DNA from 3 places in the Limosilactobacillus sp. DJ3M12 genome. Region 3 is predicted to be linked to each of the others. Evidence: riboswitches for the same ligand, from Rfam matches in the RefSeq annotation. Region 3 holds a riboswitch; each other region holds the start of a gene.

Region 1 (7,703 bases), on a different contig from region 3:
CACGTAAGTAATCTGCAATGTAATAAGCATCAATTTGATCATTTTTGTCTTCAGCGAAAACATCGTGAAAACGTTTAGTTTTCTTGGGATCAACGACGACTGATTGAGTATTAAAAGCTTTCAGATCAATGTCTTCTTGAAAGAACATTGCTGGGTGAAAACTATAAATGGAAGTAGCTTCCATTCCGATAATAACTTGGTCAATTTGATTTGAATTCGCCGTGTTAATAGTCTGTTTCTTTAATTCAGTTGCGTCTTTCAAATCATTGACAAAGTTACCTCGGAAAACAACTTCGTGTTTTTCTTTGGAAATTATTGAAGTCACAAGATCTTTTGAGCTAACGTCAATACCGACAAATAGTTTCATTGGAATGGCCTCCTTTCATTAAAATTTACTGGTCTTAATCTGATCACTGCATGATAACCCCTAATTACAATCGCTAAAGACATCCTCGCAAGTATCAGTATTTCATTGGTTAGCGAATCAAAGCTGCACCTAATCCTACTCAGAATTAGGTGATTCACTAATCGATACAGCATGTGAGTTCGTAAATTAGCTGATTGCCTGGGCGGCAGACTAATTAAGTAGTTAAAACTACAGGAGACGATAACCTATACCAGTTGACCAACGCCAATGATGATTAGAGGTTATCATGCAGTGACCAGAAAGCAAGTAGTAAAGTATCAAAATCCGTAAGGACTGATTTATATAATACGAGGAGATGAGAAGATGAAAGAAACGCAAGAGAACACTCCATTAGCTGTTGCAACGGTTGTTCTTGGAATAGTCGTTGGTTTTAGCTCATTGATCCTTAGCGCTATTCTAGATTTAACAGAGCACTATTTTTTAAACTTTAACGAGACAAATAAGATTCCAGTTAATATTAATATTTTTCCTCTTCATCGATTTGTCTCAGTGCTAATAGGGGGGATAATTGCTACAATTATTTGGTACTTTCTTCAACGTCATTATCATCCGGTTAGTATTAAGAATGCCCTGAATGGTAAAGAGATGCCGTTAAGAAAAACATTTATTCACGTGGTTACCCAGATCTTTTTCGTAGGGACTGGGAATTCCATCGGTCGTGAATTAGCCCCACGAGAAGCAGGGGCTGCTATCGCTCAGAAATGGTCTCGAATGCTTAATTCTTATCGGTGGTTGCACCTTAATGATGAAGATAAACGTTTATTAATCGCCGCTGCTGCTGGAGCTGGATTCGCGGGGGTCTATATTGCACCTATTACAGGAACTGTTTTCTGTTTAGAAATTTTATATCGGCGCATTAATGCCCGTTCAGTTTCCGTTAGCTTAATCATGTCAGTAATCGCAACGATGATTGGTTCGATTTTAAAAGGATTCGAACCATATTATATTGTTAGGAGTCGAGATTTCTCTTTGCTATCTGTTCCATTAGCAATTGTGCTAGGATTAATCCTTGGAGTAACCGGAACCTGGTTTAAACAAGGAGTTAAAGCAGCTTCTAGTAAACGAGCAACGGGTAAAAATATTTTCTGGCAATTACCACTTTTATCGTTCTCAGCAGGAGCAATTGCAGCTTTTTATCCACAAATTATGGGAAACGGGCGGGGACTTGCTCAATTAGCCATGAATACGACCACCGTCAATTCTCAGGTCCTAGGAGCGCTCTTGTTTGGTCTAGTTGCTAAAGTAATAGTTACCTTATTTACAATCAAATGTGGAGGCTATGGAGGAACACTGACGCCATCGATTGCCGCTGGAGCAGTTATTGGAGTATTTCTCGGTATTCCTTATATGCACTTCTTCCCGGTTGTTACCTTAACGCAGTGTGCAGTTATTGGGGCCTCATTATTTTTAGCAGCGTCACAGCAGGCACCGTTAATGGCATTATTTATGTTATTTGAAGTTTGTCACCTTAACTTTACAGCTTTTCTTCCGTTGGGGATTGGAGTCGCAATTTCAATTGGAATTTCAAAATGGATGCAGGAAGCAAAAGCAAGGACAAAATAACCTTTAGTAAAAACATTCTCTAATAAAATAGCAAGGCTGAAATTTCTTCCAACCTTGCTATTTTTTATTTATACAAATTCTTCATTTTCTTTACAGTTGCTGCAAGATCCTTGCTATCAAAGACTAAGGAAATAACAGCTAGCCCTGCAACGCCAGTGTCATGAACAACTTTCATATTTTCTTCATCGATGCCCCCAATTGCAACTACAGGACGTTCACTAATCATGTTTAAACGTTCAAGACGATTGATACCAATAGCAGTATCAGCGTCAGACTTTGATTTTGTAGGGAAAACGGGACCACAACCAATATAATCAACAAAGTCCATTGTATTAGCACGTTCAACTTGTTCTGGTGTATTACAGGAATAGCCGATGAACATCTGATGACCTACAGCGACAGATACTTGTTCAATTTTAGTATCATTTTGTCCAACGTGAACTCCATCAGCGTTTATTTGCTGAGCCAATTCATAATCGTCATCAACAATCAATGGAATTCCATAGCGCGTACATAAGGTCCGTAGTTCTAGTCCTAAGTCTACTCGTTCATTAGGCCGTAACTTCGAGTTTCCCTTTTCTCGATATTGGAAGGCAGTGATACCACTCTTCATTGCTAGCTCCACTTTTTCAAGAAATTTAACAACGTCATTATGGACATCTTGTGTTCCACCAACTAAGTATACTTGTAACATTTTTGGATCAAACATCATTTTAGATCGTCTCCTTCAATTTTAACCCAGTGATTAAGTGGCCCATGACCATGACCAACATTAATACCCTTGCTAATCGTCTTTTCGACATATGTCTTCCCAATCATAATTGCCTGTTCCATGGAGTGACCCTTAGCAATTTCCGCAGTAATACATGCAGAAATTGTATCACCAGTCCCATGAGTATTTTTAGTATTAACACGAGGCGCAGTTAACCACATATCATTACCATCTTCAAATAAAATATAATCATCAGCTTTGTCTGAAGATTCTGCATGGCCACCTTTTATGAGAATATTTTTTGCTCCACGCTTTTGTAATTCGCGGGCAGCCTTTTTAATATCATTTTTATCCCTTATTGCGATTCCCGTCAACTCACAAGCTTCTGGAATGTTTGGCGTAACCAGAGAGGCGAGGGGGATAAGTTCATCCCTTACAATTGAAATTGCATCATCACTAAGTAACTTTGCGCCCCCTTTTGCTACCATGACCGGATCGACAATAAGCGGTCCTAAATCATATTTCTTTAAATTTTGTACAACCGTTCTTACACGGAGAGGGTCAGCCAACATCCCCGTTTTACAAGCCCTAATTTTCAAATCACCAGCGATTGAAGCAAATTGCTCATCAATTAATTTTTCAGGCATTGGCAGGGCATCTTGCACTCCTAATGTATTTTGCGCAGTGACTGCGACGACTACCATTGCTGAGTATACTCCGCGCATTTGCATCGTCTTTACATCCGCTGGAATACCGGCCCCCCCCGCCACTATCAGTTCCAGCAATTGTTAAAGCCTGGGGATAATCATTAATCAAGGTAATCTTCCTCACTTTCCTCAAAGAATTCTAGTAATGCTTTCGTATCCATAATCGAAAGCTGGTCAAAAAACTGTACTTGCCACGAACCGAGTCCAACTGAATAACGGTTAGCTAATACTCCAGCAGCAGATACCAAAACCGTTGCAACAATACAAGCATCCCAAGTATTAGAAGTGATCCCTAGAAATGCAGCGATGATACTAGAAAGCATGTCGCCACTACCCACATTCATCGTTAACATCTCGGCAGAAAAGGGATTTTCATAGATGACTTGCCCGTCAGTTATTATGTCAGTTTCACCAGTCAAGACTACAATTGAATGGTAACGTCGAGCACACGTTTTGGCAATTTGAACCTGATTAGGAACTTTACCAGCGTCGATTCCATGACTAGTATTGTCAGCTTCTACTAAAGCAGCAATTTCACTGGCGTTACCACGAATAACATCAAAATGAAAATCATTTAGCAATGAGTGGGCAAACTCTAAGCGAGATGGAATCGCACTTACCGCTACCGGATCTAAAACGAGGGGTTTGAGTGGCGTGGCAGCTCGCAAAACCGTCCTAATTTGTGTCGCCTGATGCTCATTGATTGTTCCAAGATTGATAGAAAGGGCATCGGCCAGCGTCACCATTTCATCTGCTTCAGTGGGCTCAACAGACATGATCGGCGACGCTCCGACAGCACTAACGGCATCGGCAACTTTATCAATTGTTACTAAATTGGCGAGATTAAGGACAATCGGGTTTTTAGTACGAACTCGATCGATCAGTGACCAGTTAATTTGACGTTGTACCATAAAATTAGCTCCTTAAATAAAAAATACTCAAGGTAGGAGATACACCTACTTTGAGTATTAAAGTCCGGTGCATTTTCCTACGCAAGCGTTAACTTACAGGTTCTAGAGTCCATGCATCACTGCATATCTCAGCCCAGCACTATGGGCACCCCTAATGCAATAAATTATCTATTAATAGTATACCGCAAATTATTCTTTATGAATATCAATAAAGATAATTGGCAAAATGGGAATGATAATTGTAAAATGTAATAAATAAAAAAGGTAGGAGAATTTAGAATGGAAGAAGAAATACGTCAGACTACTGATAAAGCTGAAGTTGTCATTATTAATGATGATACTAGTCAAAAATTGACATTTAGCAACGGGGGAGTAGACGGCGAATTTGAGATTATCGTCACAGATAAAAAGCCGATACCAGAGCTCTTCCAACCTGTTGGCATCTTACCAGATGGAAAGTATACAATTAGGGGAAACTATGCTGGTCAAGACTATCGGGAAATTAAATTGAATGGTGCTTATGAAGTCTATGGAAATCCAGAAGATGGAAATGTAATGATTACGGAAAGAGATGGGGGGAACTAAGTGTTTATTAACGTCGAAAAGAAAGCGCAGAAGCTATTTAATACTTATCAAAAAGCAACAAGCAAAGAGCATATGGCAATGGTCTTAGCTAATCCGCTTTTTTCATGGCATGCTACTTACTATACTGCTAAACGTAAAAAGAACTTGATTTTCTTAAATGATGCTACTACGATGGCAATTGTCTTATTTGATGTAGATGCTAAAAATAAACAGACGATTAAAGAACGCTTTGAGAAACAACTAGCAATAATTTGGCAAGAATTAGGGTTGCCTACCGACTCATTGGCAGATTACTTAGCCACAGGTGGGGATTGGCAAATCGGTAAAACGATTCACCCTTTACAAATAAAAACTATAACTAATTTTTATCAAGATGTCATAAAGCCACAAGCCAAAAACTTAGTCAATGAAGTAGACTTAGCAAAATCATTGGTTAAAAAGGTACAACAAAAGGGTAGGATTTATGTTAGTGAAGACGAGACGGTTAGGATAATCGAAATGGCTCAACCGTTTAGCATTAAACACGTAAATTTAGAAGAACTGTACTTAAAAGAAATTACTAATAAGTTAAGAAGATTAAGTCAGGTAGATGGAGAAAAACTTACTGCCGATGGGGTTGATAATGCAATCCAACAAATTCAAGATGCAAATAATCGACTTTTAGACCTTTTCCTGGCTGATGCTAAACATAATTATAGTACTAAAACTATTCGTCGCTATCGAGATAACTTGCAATTTTATCTTAATGAATGGGTTGCTTATCGTTTAAGCACTATTTTTAATCTTGATATTCAGACTAGTGTCGATGAACTAGAATTTCACGGAGTAGGCAAAACAGAACGCACGAATATCAAGGCTTCTTTGCAAAAACTAGCGAAGTACTTGAAAGATCAAGATATCCTTAGTGATAATGAATACGATGACATTCTCGTATATACGCAAAAAGCTCCTGTCGATCTTGGGGAAGAGTACGGAGATGAAGATGATGATCAAGTAATAGAGGATTTTCTCGCTTCATTATTTAGTGAATCAGAGAAGCTTCCAGTAGTATTCGATCCACAAACTGATAAAATGCTGGACGAATATCTTAAATCATTCATTGCTTTGTATGGCCTTATTTCTGCCCAACAAGCTTACCAAATTATTCATTCGCAAAATCCCGCAATTGATAAAGAGCGATTTGATCAATACATTCAAAATAAATTTGACGAAATTACCATGGAATACTGTATCATTGATTTTAAAAAAGAATTTACGAATGTTGACATTGCTCCTGAAATTTTCATCTTTAGTCCACTTCTTATTAAAGATGAAAATAGGCTTCCTTCATTTTATAAACATCAACAGGGAATGATATACTATATTCCAGAAAAAGAAGTCTTAATCGATAGCAACTTTAATCCATTTGCAAACATCAGCAATTATCAACAAGAATTAGAAGAGCTGCTTGCAAACCAATATGGATTATCTGGAGACGATCTTAAAGGCGCGGCTTTCCTATCACTTTATCAATTGAAAATGAGTGATTATGGGCTTAAATTATCAAGTGTAAATGATGCAATCAATAAGGTTGTTGCATTCTTAAACGAGGAGCATGGCCTGAGTGTTAAACAGGACAAAGCTAATGAACCATTGATTAAAATCTTAGCATTAATTGCTACAAATATCCGGCGTCCATGGAACCGGGGATGGTCTAATTATGAATTGTTAAGGACCAAGGATATTGCCAAATTAGTGTCTGAAATGGAAATTAATTTAGAAGAACCTAAACTGTCAAGTGAGATTGTTAGTGGAATTCAAGTGGGAAGCATTAACCGTGATGAGTTGCTTAACTTCCTTGAAAATATTAATTTACCGCCAAAAGTAATCTCGAAGCTGTATAAACAAGCCGAAGAATTATAAAAAAGATGGAGACGCGAGAAAAATTTTTTCTCAACGTCGCCATCTTTTTACTTATGAAGAGATTAAAATCAATTGGATGATAAAAATCTTCAAAATTCATTCTATTTCCATGTTAATTTAGTTAATATCAACGTTTAGGATATAAATAGCTATTAAAATTATGTCATATGCATAAGGCCTACTTAAACTCCTCCCAAAAAGCTGGTTTTATAATAATTTTTCTGCGATGTCGTTCTATCCAGCCCTTTGCTTCAAAATCCCTAAAATAACGGGAGAAATCAGCACTAGTTCCTAAATAACTTGCAGGGAAGTTTTTTAATGGATTTGAAGGTGCTCCATCAAAAATTACTTCGTGAATACTTGTTTTATTTGATTATTTATAATAAAGCTCGTTATTAGGGATTCGAATCATCATATGATTTGAATTTATGGGTGGTTTTTTAGTAAAAGTTCGAATATAGAGAGTTGTATATATGTTTAGAGATTAATATTGCTTTGTGAACATAATTGTCAGCTTAGTAACAAATAGATGATGACACCCCTCACACAAATGTGAAGGGTGTCTTTTAATAATAAGTATATAAAAAATCGGCTCTCTAATAATTATTGATCATATATTGTTTATTGAAAACGTACATTTTCTTCTTTACCAACTTCTTCGTCAAAATAACCTAATCCATTTACTTCGAGTGTTTTTAGATAAGCTACCAATTCAATTGCGGAACCAGGACTTAATTCGTTTACTGCATTCAAACCAAGACCAGTTGGAACAGTTTCGCTCATTGCTGTAATTTGGTTATCATTCTCAATATGAACTTGTGAGCAACTAATTGCCCAACGATTATTGACGTTTGGAGCAAAAATAAAGAAGAGGTTGAAATCGGCTGAAAGATATG
Region 2 (7,703 bases), on a different contig from region 3:
ATAACGGCGCCTTAGGAGCAGCTATCATCGCCAGTTACTGGTTATTTAGTGGGGCAACCTTAGTATTAGTATGGCGAATGCTCTTGGTTTTTGTGATGGTTGTTGCATTATTTGGTGCACTTACTGCAACCAAAAAAATTATTCTAATTCAATTTTTACCAGCATTGATTGCTTTTTTACTTACATTTCTTTAAACATAAAAAGGAAATTGCTTTGCAAGATTTTGCAGCAATTTCCTTTTTTAGTCTAATGATTGAGTATAAACCAATTCATCAGTTGAGATCTGTTCGTTTAATGCGTTTGCTAATTCTTGTGAAAATTGGTCATCGGCAAGTTGCATTTGAACATAACTATGTTCAAGCTGAAATGCCTCAATAAATAAAGAAGTAATGAGGTCGGTATCCATCGAAATATCGTGGAGGAAGAATCGTTTTCGTTGGAAGTACGTCCGTCGTACCATGGCAACTTCATTCGCGTTTTGTGGAGTTTCAATCAAATGAAGGTATTTATCGATTTCACGATTAATTATTTCTAGGATCTCAGCTGTTTCAGCGCGCTGTTCCTTGGTTAATTGATATTTTGGTCCCACATTATAGCGGGATCCTTTTTTGAGATGGCGGTAGCGAATAAAACGCCATTTTAACCGGTGCCATAAGATGATCCATAATTCAAGAAAGCTGTGTTTATTTACGCGGAAAATCGACCGCGTAACAAAATTAACGAGGAATTTGGCCTCCTTGTCAGAGATTCGGCCTTCTTCGTTAAGTCGGTCTAAGGTAGCTAATTCAATTTGATGAGCTTTACCCATTAATTGACTATAAACATTACGATTAAATTCGTGGTATTGCGTCATTTGACTACTCAATTGGTCAATAACAACGGCTTTTTCTGGGGAATATTTTTCTGAAGTCCGTAGCTCATTAATAGCATATTGAACTGTTTTAATAAGTTCTTTTTGAAATTCACTCTTCGAATAACTCTTAGATTTAGGCGGTAAAATAATTGGATACCCAATTGCGCCAACAGCAATACTAATCAAAATAACAATTGCGGCAATCAAGATCATTGAATTACGGAACGCAAATTGATGGTTGTTAATCAGAACTGGCAGCGAGAAAGCCAATGCCAGAGTGATTGTTCCGTGAATTCCTCCTAACGCCATTAAGAGACTATCACGGTTGAGGTTAGTCGATTGAATGTTGACGAGCTTAAACCGGACCCATAAGAATCTTAAAAGGGTTGTAATAATATAGATAGCAAAGGCTAAGGCAACGATTGCACCCAGATTTTGCCAAGAAGTCCTTCCAAGTACCGGCGGAAGCATCACCCCTAAAAGAACAAATACTAACCCGTTTAACGCATCGCTAATGATGTTCCAAATAGTGGTAGTAGACATTTGCACTTTAGTAGATGTAAGCCGCATTCGATCATAGAGGATACTATGAACAACTCCCGCTGCAACGACGGCTAGGATTCCTGAAAGGTGTAGTTCTTCAGCTAACCAGTAAACAACGATGGGAGTCATTACGTTGATCGGAATAACGATGGAGCCAATATCAACATGTTTTCGCATCAAACTAGTACGGAGACTAATTAACAGACTCCCTAACACTGCTCCGAAGATAATTCCGCCAAAGAAAACATAAACAAAGATCCAGATTCCATGACCAAGCGAAAATTGTCCAGAACGGTAGGTTTCCAGCGCCAAATCTAAAAGCACAATTCCCGATGCATCATTAAAGAGGGATTCATATTCCAGAGCACCATTAACGTTTTTCGGTACTTTCATATTAGTAGTAATTGACTTTACAGCGACCGCATCAGTCGGCGTAACAATCGCAGCCAACATAAAGGCGAGTGCTAAGGAGAACGTTCCTGGTTGAAGCCAGTGTAAAAAACTACCAGTAATCAAAACCGTTACAAGTGCTAATCCAACAGTCATTGATAGGATCGATTTGATATTGCTTGAAAGATAACGGAATGATTGGTTCTGCCCGTCATTAAACATTAAAGGAGCAATGATCACCATCATGAATAATTCTGGATGCATGGTAAAGTTAGTGGCCTCAGTAGGCAGGGATGCTAAAAGAATTCCTGCAATAATTTGATAGATGGATAGTGGAATCTTAGGGTAAACAAGATGAACAACATTAGCTGCAACAACAGCAGTCAATAGAAGAACAATGCCTAAAATCATTTCCATCGATTAATCACCTCACTTGATATTTTGGATAAAAAATGAGGCTGGAAAAATTTATTTTTTTCAACAGCCTCTTTATTTATACGAACATTGTTAAGATATCGTGGAACTAGCTTCGCGTCGTAACCACAAGGCTCGAGGCTAAGTCCGAACGATAATCAGCCCGTGCCGTGCTAATCACCGTTCTATCCTTAGCCCACCGCCTTGTCGAGGAGGTTAATTCCCACTTACTACTCTCTTAGCTTACTCACGGCCAATCAGCATTTTCACGGCCATGGCAATATTATAAATAAATAACAAAAGGGCTAATAAAAGAGCAAATGTTAGGAGAATTCCAAACAATGCGCCCCCGTGGAAGTTAGCGGGGTTTAATGAAAAGACACTAAAGACTAAAATTGCGCCTATTACATATAACAATGGGAAAATTTGACTCCAAAATGCATAGCGAGCGTTTTTAGCAATAGTTGGTCGATCACTGCTTTTGGCAATTATCCACACGATTAGTGGAAAGATAACTGGTAAAAATAAGATGCTTAAATAGGATAAAGCATTAACGATCCGGTCCGTTAAATTATTATCGTTCACTATATCAGTCCCTTCTTTTTATATTATTATCGCATGAAAACTCAAGGGAGCGCAATTACAATTATCTGTACAAGGCAAATAATACTTAAAAAAGAAAGCCAATCGTGGCTGGTAATCGGGATATTCACGGTAGCTGTTCGTGCTTGTCCTTCTACGAAACCGCGTGATTCCATGGCTTGCGCTAATTGATCCGACCATTGAATAGCAACCAGAATCGCTTTGAAGTAGAGCGTTGGTGACCACCAATGTAAATTAACACCCCGCATTTGTCCGGTCGTATAAATAGTTGTAACGGCTTGTTTCATTTTCGGAATCAGATTAAGAGCGGCGAGCACCCCATAAGCGTATTTGCTAGGAAGGTGACAATTTTGTTCTAATGAGCGAGCAAGCGTTAAGGTATCGGTTGTAAATGTAAAGACCGTTCCAAGGCAGACATAAACGTAAAGTCGACTAAAAAGAACAGTTCCATCAAAGAAACTGTGACTAGGACTGAAGAAGACAATTGTAATAAAAATAGCTAGTGCCGGAAAGAGGGGGACAAAAGCCAACCAGCAAAATTGTCGCCAGTGAAATCGCTGATGAATAAGGATTAGCAAACACATTACAATGACAATCAGATTAATCCACAGCTTAGTTACAAAAGTCAGCTCAAGTGAAAGCAAAATAACAAGTAATAATTTTAAACTAGGATTCATAACTCCCTCCAACATAATTAAGACGTTGATGATTCATTGTAAGATGATAATCAATGAAACCATCAAGTCCGCTTAATTGATGACTAACAATCAACAAAGTTTGTGGTTTTTCTTTTTGGGATGCTTTGATTAGTTGCAGGACAGTCTTTAAAGATGTTGGATCTAAACCAGTAAATGGTTCGTCAAGCAATAAGGTTTCTTGTCCGCGCATTAACATCAGAAGGATTTGCAGCTTTTTCTTTTGACCACCACTCAAAGAATAAACAACTTGATCTTCTCTTCCGTTCAGACCAAGAGCTGCTAATGCTTCGTTGACTTGTTGTTGATTAAAATAGGGGTTCTGGCAAGTTTTAAAGCCTAATGCCACTTCTTCGCCAACGGTTACATTTAGGAATTGATCGTTGGCATGTTGGAAAATCAATCCCAGATGCTTGTAATATTTCCCAGGTGATATTTTTTGAATGTTTTCCTCCGCATAGTCAATCTTTCCTTCATATTTCAAAAGTCGGGCAATTGCCTTTAGAAGGGTAGATTTACCAATCCCATTTGGTCCGGTTAATAAAGTTATTTTATTTTTAACAATGCCTAAATTGGTTGGTAAAAGTAAGGAATAATTCTCTCGTTTTATTGCTAATTCATCAAATTTGATAATCGTGGGCAAGGTTGACGGAGGAAGGGTAGTGGTAATTTGGGGAGTCGCGCTCGCTGTTAAAAGTTGGCTACTATTTTTACTGGAAAGTTGAGCAAGGTGCCCCTTAGTTAATTGCCAAACCAATGGATGTAGTCGCTCGTAACCATGCAAATCATGGTCAGTAATGATAATTGTTGTGTGATAGTCACTGTTGAGGCGGACTAATTGTTTAAGGATAAGTTGCCGGTTTTCTTCGTCAATATTGGCAAAGGGTTCGTCTAATAAAAGCACGTTCGGTTGCATTGCCGTAGCTGCTGCTAAAGCCACGCGCTGTTGTTGTCCACCGGAAAGCGTGGTGATTAACCGGTTAGCAAGGTCGTCAACTTTACCGAATTGTAAAGCTTCTTTAACGCGTTCTGGAATTTTGTCAGTTGGGACTTGGCAATTTTCCAGAGTGAATTCTAATTCGTGGCGTGGCGTATCAAGAGCAAACTGCATTAACGGATCTTGGAATACCATCCCGATATGGGCATCTGTTGGTACATCGACTGCTCCAGCAACTATTTCACCACCATATTTAGGCAGGAGACCAGCGATTAACTTGAGAATGGTGGATTTACCGCTCCCAGAAACCCCGGTAAGTAAGTGAATCTTTCCAACAGTGAATTTGGCGGTAATATTTTTAAGAATCGGTTGCTGATCAAAATTAAATGAAAGATCATTAAATTGTATATTTTTCATAGTCTTAGTGTTTAATTAAGTGGGCTCGTTGGAGAAGGTTAGTAATCAATTTAACCAGAATTCCAGAGAAGACAAACATTGAAATGAAACGGGCGATGAGCATAATGATTAGCATTTGTCCGCTGAAGTGGTTATAGCCATTGCGGAACCAATCCCAGCCAAAGGTAACAAATGTAAGGGTGAGGGATGAGATGAGGAGGGTTAACCAGTTATACATTTTATAGAACGTAAAAGTAAAACCTAGCTCAGACCCGATACCTTGAACCGCTCCAGAAATTAGGTTGGCTGCTCCCCACTGATCGCCGAGAAGCATTTCAACGGCTGCTCCCAAAAACTCACCAAGGAAAGCCGCTCCCGGTGTCCGAAGCAAAAAGCCGGCAAGCGGTCCAGCCATACACCAGATTCCCATTGTTAAATCGTTAGCCATTGGACCATAACCAATTGGTGTCAGTAGAACAGTTAGCCCGTTATAGACAAAGCTGGCTGCAAAATAAATTACACCAAAAATAATTCCAATCAGGGCAAGCAAAATAATGTCACGCAAATGTAATGAACGTTTAGTCATAATAAAACTCCTTAAGATATAAGGGCAAAAAAACTCCATGACAAAAAATCATGGAGTTAATCATTAAGTTAATATCACTGAATCTCCCTTCGCTGGTATTAACCAGAGCAGGTTCAATGGGTATTATCTCAGCCGTTTGGCACCCCAGATTTATTCTCTATTATCATAGCTAATATTATAACAGAATGCAAATCGTTAATTAGGTTACTTATCTTAGAAAAGTGGTTTACAATTAGTACTAGCATTTAAAGGGATGGTTCAAAAATGAGTGGAGTAGTTTTTGTTTTATTATTACTGGGAATTGGAATTCTTTCGGGGATTATTAGTGCAGCCGCTGGTTTAGCATCACTAGTCTCCTATCCTTCACTGCTTGCATTGGGGTTACCGCCAGTGATGGCAAACGTAACGAGTGCTTTTTCGACAGTCACTGGTAACTATAGTTCGGTCTTTTCATCGTTTAAGGAATTAGAGCATAATCGGCGACAATTATGGATTATTTTGCCATTGGTATTTGCTGGTTCCATTATTGGGGCTTTTTTGCTATTTGCTGTCCCCAGTAAGTGGTTTGCGGAACTGGTGCCATTATGCATTGCGTTAGCCGGAATTATCTTGTTGTTTCCCCATCATCCGAAGCAAAGTACAGGGACGATGGCAGGAAACAGTAAATTATTTGGTAAGTCACGGATCGGCCAATTTTTATCAATCATTGGTATTTTTATTGTTGGGATTTATTCCGGCTTCTTTAATGCGGGTGCCGGAGTGTTAATGCTAACCTTGCTGACAGTGATCAATCGGCAAAAGAGCTTTGCAGTTAATAATGCGCTAAAAAATGTTGCGATGACTGTTACAAATACAACATCCTGGATAGTGTTCGCCCTTGAGACGACAATTTATTGGAATTATGTTATTCCGTTGATGATTGGAAATGTAATCGGGGGCTACTTAGGACCGATTATTGTTCGCCACCTGCCTGGCCGTCTTATGCAAATAATTGTCGGGATTGGATCATTGATTTTGGCAATTTCATTGGTAATTCGGAATTTAATGTGAAACAAAAGGATTGTGACATAAGCCAAGTTATTTTCATAAAAGACAAATGGCGCAGTACACCAATGGCCTCCAACGTCCGGTAAAACCGAACGTTGGAGGCCTATTGTTGCTTGCAGGGGCTCCCAGAGGCTAGCTTCGCGTCGAAAAACGAAGTCACGATCGCTCCCTTTATGAATATTATTGAGCCGTATAGCCACCATCAGCGACAAATTCCAAACCAGTACTAAAGCTTGATTCATCTGAGGCAAGGTATAAAGCGAGGTTAGCAATCTCTTCTGGCTTTCCAAGACGGCCAAGGGGATGAAGGCTTTCTAGGTGTCCTTCTGCTTTTGGATCATCCTTAACCAAATTATCAACTAGTGGAGTTGAGATATAACCAGGATGAATTGTATTTACACGGATGTCATAGCCTTTTCGGGCACAATCAAGCGCAGCGGATTTAGTTAAGAGGTGGACACCACCCTTAGAAGCATTGTAGGCAAAGAGATCAGGATCCCCAATTAGTCCTTCAATGGATGACATATTGATGATCAAATTCTTTTCCCCGTTGTTCTTCATTGCTTCAATACCAAGCTTAGTGTCTCACATTGTACCGGTGAGGTTAACAGCAATTGTTTTATCCCAAATTTCAGCAGGTGTCTTTTCAACATCGGCGTATTCGGCAATTACCGCGTTGTTAACCACAATATTGAGCTTCCCGAAGACTTGGACAGTTTGACGAATTACTCGGTCCCAGTCTCCTTTCCGAGCAACGTCTTGTTGGATAAAGATCGCATTGTCACCTAATTGGTCAGCGACTTTTTGTCCTTCATCCATCTTCCGAGCGGTTAAACAACCTTTGCGCCTTCTTCAATAAACTTTTTTGCGACAGCAGCTCCAATTCCTTTAGAACCACCAGTAACAATTGCAACTTTATTATCTAAACGACCCATTGATAAGACACTTCCTTAGTAAAATCAAAACAATCTTATACAAATTTTATCCATAAATTTGCGAGAATACCCCACTTCTATAAGTAGGGGATGAATCGCTCTCTTAAAGTACGTTAGTGCTTTTTCTTTTGTTCTATGATATATTTAGTATATATCTATAAAATGTGGTGATAACAATAGAATTAGATAGAAATCAGCATTCAGTATACTTGCTTAATTACCATTTGGTAATGGTGGTTAAGTATCGTCGAAAAGTAATTAACGATGAAATATCTGAATATCTTAAACATCGTTTTGTAGTTGT
Region 3 (7,703 bases):
TTTAAATTTTCCTCATCATTGGCTTAAATATAAATCAATTAAAAACGTTCAGGTGGCACAAATATCCTGTACCCTTTCTTATATCCCGCGTGCTTGTCCAAATTGTGGCGTTATTAATCGTGGACAAATGGTTTTTATCAAGCTAAACACAAATATGGACAATTTAGGGCTCAACCATTAATGTTGCTTGTTAATACTCAACGTTTTCAATGTCCTGACTGCTATACAACATTTAATGCGACTAGTTATCTTTTTGAAAAGCAACGAACAATTAGTCGTGATTTAAGGCGTGAAATTATTCTTCGGTTAACGCGAATTCAAACAATTAAAGATATTGCCCATGATTTGTTTATCAGTGAAGCTTCAGTCCAGCGGGTCCTTTTGGACCTCGCTGATCAATATAAACCAAATTTAAATTATCTACCGGAAACATTATGCATTGATGAATTTAAATCAATGCGGAGCGCTAAAGGCAAGATGAGTTTTATCGCCGTTGATGGTGATCGAAGTTGCTTATTTGAGCTCCTTGAAGATCGCCGATTACGTAGCTTATTTAAACATTATCAACAGTTTAAGCGTCGTGCTCGTTGCCGAGTGAAATATCTGGTGATGGATATGAACGCTGCTTATGACCAACTAGTTAAAACCGTTTTTCCTTGTGCTCAAATTATTTATGATCGCTTTCACATTGCCAAACACCTTAATGACACGATGAATCATGTACGAATTCATGTCTTTAACCGTTTGCGAAAAGGTGGTTCAGCGGAGCAGAAACAAGCTCGGCACCTTAAACGTTATTGGCGGCTATTTCTTCAAGATCGGGGAAATTTAAGTACAAAAGTTTATTACGAAGGACGTTATTTTAATCGCGTTGTTAATTCCATGATAATCTTAGACTTAATGTTAGGGTATGACCAAGAGTTAAAAGCCACTTATAATTTTATCCAATCCTTGAAGCATGCTTATAATCAACGTGATTTTACAACTTTCTTTCAATTACTTAAACTTCGGCCAGACAGTGTTAGCCATTATACAATCCACCGTTGCCAGGTTTTAGCGCGTTATAAAGAAGGGATTAAGCGTGGCTTTGAGACTAAGTTCTCAAATGGTTGAACCGAAGGGATTAATAATCGAATTAAGACTATCAAACGAGTTGCCTGTGGTTATCGTTACTTTACGGCATTTAAAACTCGGATTTATTTAATTATTGGCCACCAAATTCAAGCTAACTAAAAAGAACCGTCACGAATGACAGTTCTAACTAGACCAATTTAATTGGCGATGATTCATATTTGCGTATCAACACTACTTGACGTAGAGCCAAAAAAGTCCAGCCACTCAAATTGAGTTTGCTAGACCATTATACGCGAAACTAATTTTAGTATAACAAACTAAAGGATCTATTTCCAAGATTATTTAGTAGATTCTGTTGCGATTCGTTCAAAATTGCTTTCAAGATCCGTATTAGTCGTCGGATGACAATCTGGATCACCGTTATTTGATTGGTCAACTAATACAACCGGTTTACCATTATGGAAGGCAAAGAAGTATGTAATTCGATTTGGCAATGGCGGTTCTGTCCCGTCATGATTATAGATCGCTACAACATTATATTCATAATCACCCTTGCCTGATGGTGCCCAGCCAATCAAGCCAGACTGACCTTCTACTAATTCTTTGCTTAAACCATCGGGGTATGTTATTCCTGTTGAAACCTTCAATTCATTTTGACCATCATATTGTTCATAGGATTGGTGCATTGTTGGTCCCCATTTTTGCATAAACGATGCCAACTGCTCATTCTTTTGAATATTCCACAATGAACTATCGTGGTGCGATTCACTACTGCTTGTATTATTAGTAGCGGCAGTACTTTGACTACTGCTAGCTTCTGAATTAGTCTTTGCGGTATTGCTACTGCTTTGCGTGCTTTGGTTGCCACAACCAGTTAAGGCAACGCCCAAACTAGCAATCGCAAGAACTTCCATTAATTTTTTCGATTTTATCCTCCCCAAACGTAAATAAAGACCAGAAAGAATGCTTCCCTCTTCTTTCCAGTCTACCTATCAATCTTCAACTTTTTTAGCGTTGTTCATTGCCTTCATGATAGAAGGATTCTTTGAATGACAATCCTTGATCATTTGGATATCTTCTTCACTTAATTCAACAGTGTATTTAGCCATGATCTTCCCTCACTTTACTTAAAAAATTACACCCTTACTATATCACATCACAGGAGCAGTGTCTGGCTTAATCAGTAAATTAAGATCATTAATTGACATTCAACTGAGATTTGCTAAGATTAACATTGAATTGCATAAACGGGGAGCTTGCAGACAGGCTGAGAGGGGACTATGCGTCTCGACCCAATGAACCTGATTTGGATAATGCCAACGTAGGAAGGATTAATAAAGGACGACCAGGATCAAAGTGATTACTGGTCGCTTTTTACTTTGCACTATCTTAATCAAATCAAACTTAAGGATGGTGAAATTATGCAACGACAGACAACAATTATCGAAAACAGCATGATTTGGTGTGGCGCCGGGATTTCAATTGCTGAAATCCTAACTGGGACTTACTTAGCTCCCCTTGGTTTTACAAAAGGGATCGCCGTAATTATCCTTGGCCACATTATCGGCTGTTTTCTGCTCTTTTTAGCTGGAATTATTGGCGGTCAGCAACGTCTTAGTTCAATGAACGCCGCAAAAATTAGTTTTGGCCAAAATGGCAGTAAGTTTTTTGCCCTATTGAATGTTCTCCAATTGATCGGTTGGACCGGCATCATGATTTATGATGGTGCATTAGCAGCCAATGGGGTCTGGCACCTTAATCAGGCATTATGGGTCATTTTAATCGGCGCCCTGATTATTGGCTGGCTGCTCGTCGGGGTTTGGCACCTTTATTACCTTAACCTTGCGACCATCTCAACATTATTAATTCTAAGCGGTCTCCTATGCGCCGCCATTTTTACCCACCATTCTACCAGTTCACCAACTGGTACATTGTCACGGGCTCAGGGGATGGAGCTAGTTATCGCCATGCCATTATCGTGGTTGCCACTTATTAGTGATTACACCAGTATTGCTCAACGACCCGTGCCAACTAGCGGGATTAGTGCAGTTGTCTATGGCCTGACTAGTTGTTGGATGGCCTTCATCGGTTTAGGAGCTGCTATCCTTACTCATGACATTAACATCGCCACGATTATTTTACGGGCCGGCTTGGGAATTGCCGGTTTATTTATCATTATTTTTTCCACAATCACAACGACATTTATGGACGCTTATTCTGCTGGTGTTTCTTCAAAAACGATTTTCAGTAAATGGTCAGGAACAATGGCCGCAATTGGTGCAACAATTCTGGGAACAATTAGTGCGTTGATTTTCCCCATGGACAACTTCAGTAATTTTCTTTACCTTATTGGTTCTGTCTTTGCCCCAATGATTGCAATTCAAATTACAGATTACTTCATCTTGAAAGTAGATTATCGTAAACAAAATTGTCAATGGGCTAACCTAATTCTCTGGTTGATTGGGTTTATCATCTATCGAATTCTGCTAAATTATTCATTTCCACTCGGCAGTACCGTTACCACAATCATTATCATCATCGCAATGACCTGGGGTACACAGCAAGTTCGCAATTTGGTCAAAGTGAAATAATTATAGTTTTCCTACTAAGTAATAGTATTATTAATGCAATTACAAGGAAGGAATTACTTTTATGAAAAAAATAGTTGCTAAACAAGTATCAATGCTTGAACTCTTCTATGATTTAATTTTTGTTTATGCGATCTCTCGAATAACAATGATGATTCATCATCCAATCGATGGTAGCTTGCCGCCAAGAATATATATTGAATTTATCATTGTCGTTATCTTCGTTTTACAAATTTGGCTTTATCAGACAGTCTATATTAATCGCTTTGGAACAAGTCGGGCCGTCGATACGGTTGGCTTATTGATTAGTATGTTTGCCGCCATCTATTTAGCTAATAATATTAATACTGAATGGCGGTTAACATTTCATGCGTTCAATCTTTCGGCAGCACTAACAACTATTAATTTAATCTTTCAATATTTACTTGGCTCTAGCACTCATTTTAAACGAGATCATGATCTCCAAGGATTTATTATTGCGCTTGACTTAGAATTTATTCTTCTTGTAACCGGGCTGATTATTGGTTATCAGTATGGTGTCTATCTCTGCGTTGCCGGTGGTTTAATCGGCTTTCTAATGCCCTTAGTGATTACCGCATGTTTAGGCCGGAACAAGTCAACTTTCCCCACCTCATAGAACGCCTAAGTTTAATAATTATCATTACGTGCGGAGAAACACTTGTTAACATTACCCATTACTTTAAGGGCGCTATCTATTCACCATTAGCAATCGCAATCTTTCTAGGAGTAGCTGCCCTATTCGGCGTCTATACATTGCTAGTAGAACGCTTCTTAAATCATCATCAGCATACTCGCGGCTTTATTGCGATGTACACTCATGTTATCAGCCTACTCTCGATTACGGCTGGGATTATCTATATGGCTGATGAAGAAGTATCACGTTTGTTTCTTAGTTGCTTTGTCGCATCTAACCTCATCGTCTTCTACCTTTGTCTCTGGCTTTATAGTTTTTATAATCGCCGCCATTTACGCTTTAATGGTCGAGATCTTAGGGCAATGGCGATCGTCCTTTTACTAGGATCACTTGGCATTATTTTATGTCGCGAAAATAACCTAAGTTTGATGAGCGCATTTGTGTTAACCAACGTGGTCGAATTCGGCTTGTTGGAATGGAAGCTGCAAAGAAAAAAGCCCTCTAAGGAGCCTCACAACAACTATTCATCACATAATTAGTTTTCATCCGTATTTATATTCCATTTATCCTAATAACCATTTAGGGCAGATGGAATTTTTATTTTAAATTCAGTTCAAATCCCATATGTTTATTGTCAATTTTGTCATCAATATAAATCGTACCGCGTTTTATAAAACCAATATCTTGGCCTATTTTTTGAACAGGAATATTTTTGTAATGAGTATCATAACGGAAATTCCTTACTCCCTGCAAATACCCAACCGTAAGTAGATTGGAGAAGATATATTTCCCAAAACCTTGACCATTGTGGGAAGGAAGGACTGCTAATCGATGAATGATTGCATATGGCTCATTTGGTTTTAACCACGATCCATCTTTAATCTCTTCATACGTTTGTTCCGGGGTTAGTTGTAAGGTAGCCTTTTTGATTATCAATTAGCACCCAGTTATAGCCAGCTTTAATATCATTTTCCATCGTTTTCTGGAAAGGATGACCATCTTGACATTGTGGATTACCCTTTTCTTTTAATTGTGCTCGTGCCTGTTCAATAATTGTCATCACACTTTGAAGATCATCCAAAGTTGCTCGTCGTAAGTAAATTGCCATTATCTTTTCTCCTTAATCATCTCTCACTCCTAACAACAAAATTCTAATATATTAATGTATGGTCATTTTATCACGATTAATTATTAAACTGATGGGGCTTTAGCTAAGTTTAAGTGTTTTGTCACAGCGTTTTCATTTTAAGGAGGGAATCTCATATTTATCCATAATAAAAAGGCCTCCTTTAGAATTGGGAGACCCTTTTATTTAACTTTATATCATCGAATTTGTTCAAACTTAGTCGCTTTATGATCAATTCCTTGACCGGCATTGGCAATCTGATAAGTAAAGTTACCAGACCGCATCTTTTTGCCTAATGCTAGCATATGATTATATTGCCACATTGAGACTTTCCCATCTTGCAGTTTTGAAAGTGTCAACCGATTTCCTTGCGCCTTATAATTCCACTTGCCATCTTTGGCGTTGTCTTGGTAGGCTTGTTGAAAATCGCTAGCACTATTACTTGCTTTGATTGCCGTATCCTTGTCGGGAGTAACAACAACCTGATCCCCACTTGTGGCAAAGGTCATATAAGCATTTTGATTACCTGACACTGATGTATATTCATAAACGTGACCAGGAAGACGTTTAGCCACTGTCCGACTAGCATAGAGATAAAAGCCGCCAATAACAACCATTACTGCTACTAAAACAGAAATAATAACTTTTGTCTTTTTTTGCATTTTTATCCCCTATTACTCATCGTCAGAAGTGTCGGTGTCGTGGTCACTTGTAGTAGCTTGACTGTTGCTATCTTCATCATCACTGCTGCTTTGACTGCTGTCATCGCTGCTTTCACTTTCGCTACTACTGCTGCTATCGCTATCTTCATCATCCTTAGTGCTGCTACTATTACTGCTATCAGCGTCATCATTAACACTAGCGTAGACATGGATCTCGTTGCCATCTTTTTCAATGTAAACTGTCGTATCCTTCTTGGCTTTTGAACCTAGGGCACTTTCGATTTCACTAAGGATCGCATCATAGTCATTCTTCTTAGTATCCTTTAAGATCGCTGCTGAATCAACATTAAGTTCATCAGCGTCACTACCCCCATCCCCTTCGTCAAAGGACAGTTTGTCATTATTATTGGCATCATTCAAGCCGCTCACAATGTCAGAAGCACTGACTGATGAAGTATGCTTCTGATGCTTAGCAGACTTAGTTGAGCTGGATTGACTAGCACTTTGTTCATTATCATTGTCGTTGTTGTTAAATGAATTTACCGCGCCTGCCTTGTAAATTGTTGTCGAATGATCAGAATTGTCGGAATTATCGTAATTCTTAACAACAGATTGTGGTTGAACGGCAATATTCACTGTTGTTGGGCCATTATTGATTGTAATCTTTGTCTGGGCAACAACATTTGGATTTACGTTGGGATCATAACCAGCAGGAACGCTTCCTTCACGGTTTAAGATAAGAACATCCCCAGCAAAGATTAAATTAGCATTTTGAATGTTGTTATCGTAGCAAAGTTTAGCCACAGAAATTCCAGTTGCGGCTGAGATCCCCGATAAAGTGTCACCCCATTGAATAATGTAACGAGTGCCATTAAGGTTATTGGTATTAATGTGTTGCATCGCCATATTATTAGAAATTTGTTCGGGGGTATTGGCAATCCAATTAGTAATATCCGCTTGCTCTTCTGGTGATCCACTGGCATTATCAGCCTCAGCAGTTGCCACAGAGCCAATCATTACTGATCCTGCTAAAACAGCAGTCATAAAAGTAGCTGCTAGTTGCTTCTTACTTAACTTCATAAAATTATCCTCCCAAATAGTATCAAACCTATTAATCCAAAAATAATTTTACTGCTATTGGAATAATTCTTCAAATGCATATAATCATTTCTAGTTGGCGCTTGTTTTAATCAGATAAAGCGAACCAAAAACTGCAATCAAGGCATAGATTGCTCCAACGTATCCAATCTGGTTAATTTGAACAAAATTAATACTGATTGAGGCGGTCAAGGAGCCAATCGATACCCCCACGTTAGTACAAATTGGGTTTAATGAAGAAGCCAAATTCATTGCTTCTGGATACTCTCGATCAGCAATATTCAGAAACATTACTTGCAGAATTGAACCGGGCATTCCTAGGACAAAACAAATAACACACAATAACAGGATCCCTAACCATGCAACATGGAACATTGCATTCATCAACAATAAACAAATAAGGACGGTGCTACTAATAACAGTAAGTTTAGTGATCCCAAAACGATTTGCGATTACGCCGGCACATATATTACCAAGAATAAACGTAATTCCAATAAGTC

The links. Region 3 has a riboswitch for thiamine pyrophosphate ahead of cytX (putative hydroxymethylpyrimidine transporter CytX). Riboswitches for the same ligand answer to the same signal wherever they lie in the genome.
Region 1: another riboswitch for thiamine pyrophosphate. It lies ahead of thiM (hydroxyethylthiazole kinase); the one in region 3 lies ahead of cytX (putative hydroxymethylpyrimidine transporter CytX).
Region 2: another riboswitch for thiamine pyrophosphate. It lies ahead of QOS06_RS08460 (ECF transporter S component); the one in region 3 lies ahead of cytX (putative hydroxymethylpyrimidine transporter CytX).

The regions. Positions count from the first base shown of each region.
Region 1 covers NZ_CANCWY010000014.1:39,408-47,110, reverse strand. The annotation lists gene QOS06_RS07810 (IS110 family RNA-guided transposase) at 1-367, opposite strand, end outside; gene QOS06_RS07805 (chloride channel protein) at 731-1,990, shown strand; gene thiE (thiamine phosphate synthase) at 2,055-2,702, opposite strand; partial or broken gene thiD (bifunctional hydroxymethylpyrimidine kinase/phosphomethylpyrimidine kinase) at 2,699-3,518, opposite strand; gene thiM (hydroxyethylthiazole kinase) at 3,511-4,320, opposite strand; TPP riboswitch at 4,378-4,483, opposite strand; gene QOS06_RS07785 (hypothetical protein) at 4,600-4,905, shown strand; gene QOS06_RS07780 (DUF6933 domain-containing protein) at 4,906-6,807, shown strand; gene QOS06_RS07775 (hypothetical protein) at 7,429-7,703, opposite strand, start outside.
Region 2 covers NZ_CANCWY010000017.1:32,892-40,594, forward strand. The annotation lists gene QOS06_RS08435 (DUF1304 domain-containing protein) at 1-194, shown strand, start outside; gene QOS06_RS08440 (cation:proton antiporter) at 242-2,203, opposite strand; gene QOS06_RS08445 (magnetosome magnetite crystal formation protein family) at 2,444-2,785, opposite strand; gene QOS06_RS08450 (energy-coupling factor transporter transmembrane component T family protein) at 2,827-3,480, opposite strand; gene QOS06_RS08455 (ATP-binding cassette domain-containing protein) at 3,470-4,852, opposite strand; gene QOS06_RS08460 (ECF transporter S component) at 4,857-5,417, opposite strand; TPP riboswitch at 5,485-5,574, opposite strand; gene QOS06_RS08465 (sulfite exporter TauE/SafE family protein) at 5,682-6,467, shown strand; partial or broken gene QOS06_RS08470 (glucose 1-dehydrogenase) at 6,645-7,399, opposite strand; gene tnpA (IS200/IS605 family transposase) at 7,576-7,703, shown strand, end outside.
Region 3 covers NZ_CANCWY010000020.1:23,902-31,604, reverse strand. The annotation lists partial or broken gene QOS06_RS08975 (ISL3 family transposase) at 1-1,233, shown strand, start outside; gene QOS06_RS08970 (DUF4767 domain-containing protein) at 1,413-1,988, opposite strand; TPP riboswitch at 2,313-2,421, shown strand; gene cytX (putative hydroxymethylpyrimidine transporter CytX) at 2,496-3,665, shown strand; partial or broken gene QOS06_RS11145 (low temperature requirement protein A) at 3,727-4,856, shown strand; gene QOS06_RS08950 (GNAT family N-acetyltransferase) at 4,915-5,253, opposite strand; gene QOS06_RS08945 (hypothetical protein) at 5,204-5,425, opposite strand; gene QOS06_RS08940 (hypothetical protein) at 5,641-6,105, opposite strand; gene QOS06_RS08935 (LysM peptidoglycan-binding domain-containing protein) at 6,118-7,185, opposite strand; gene QOS06_RS08930 (MFS transporter) at 7,276-7,703, opposite strand, start outside.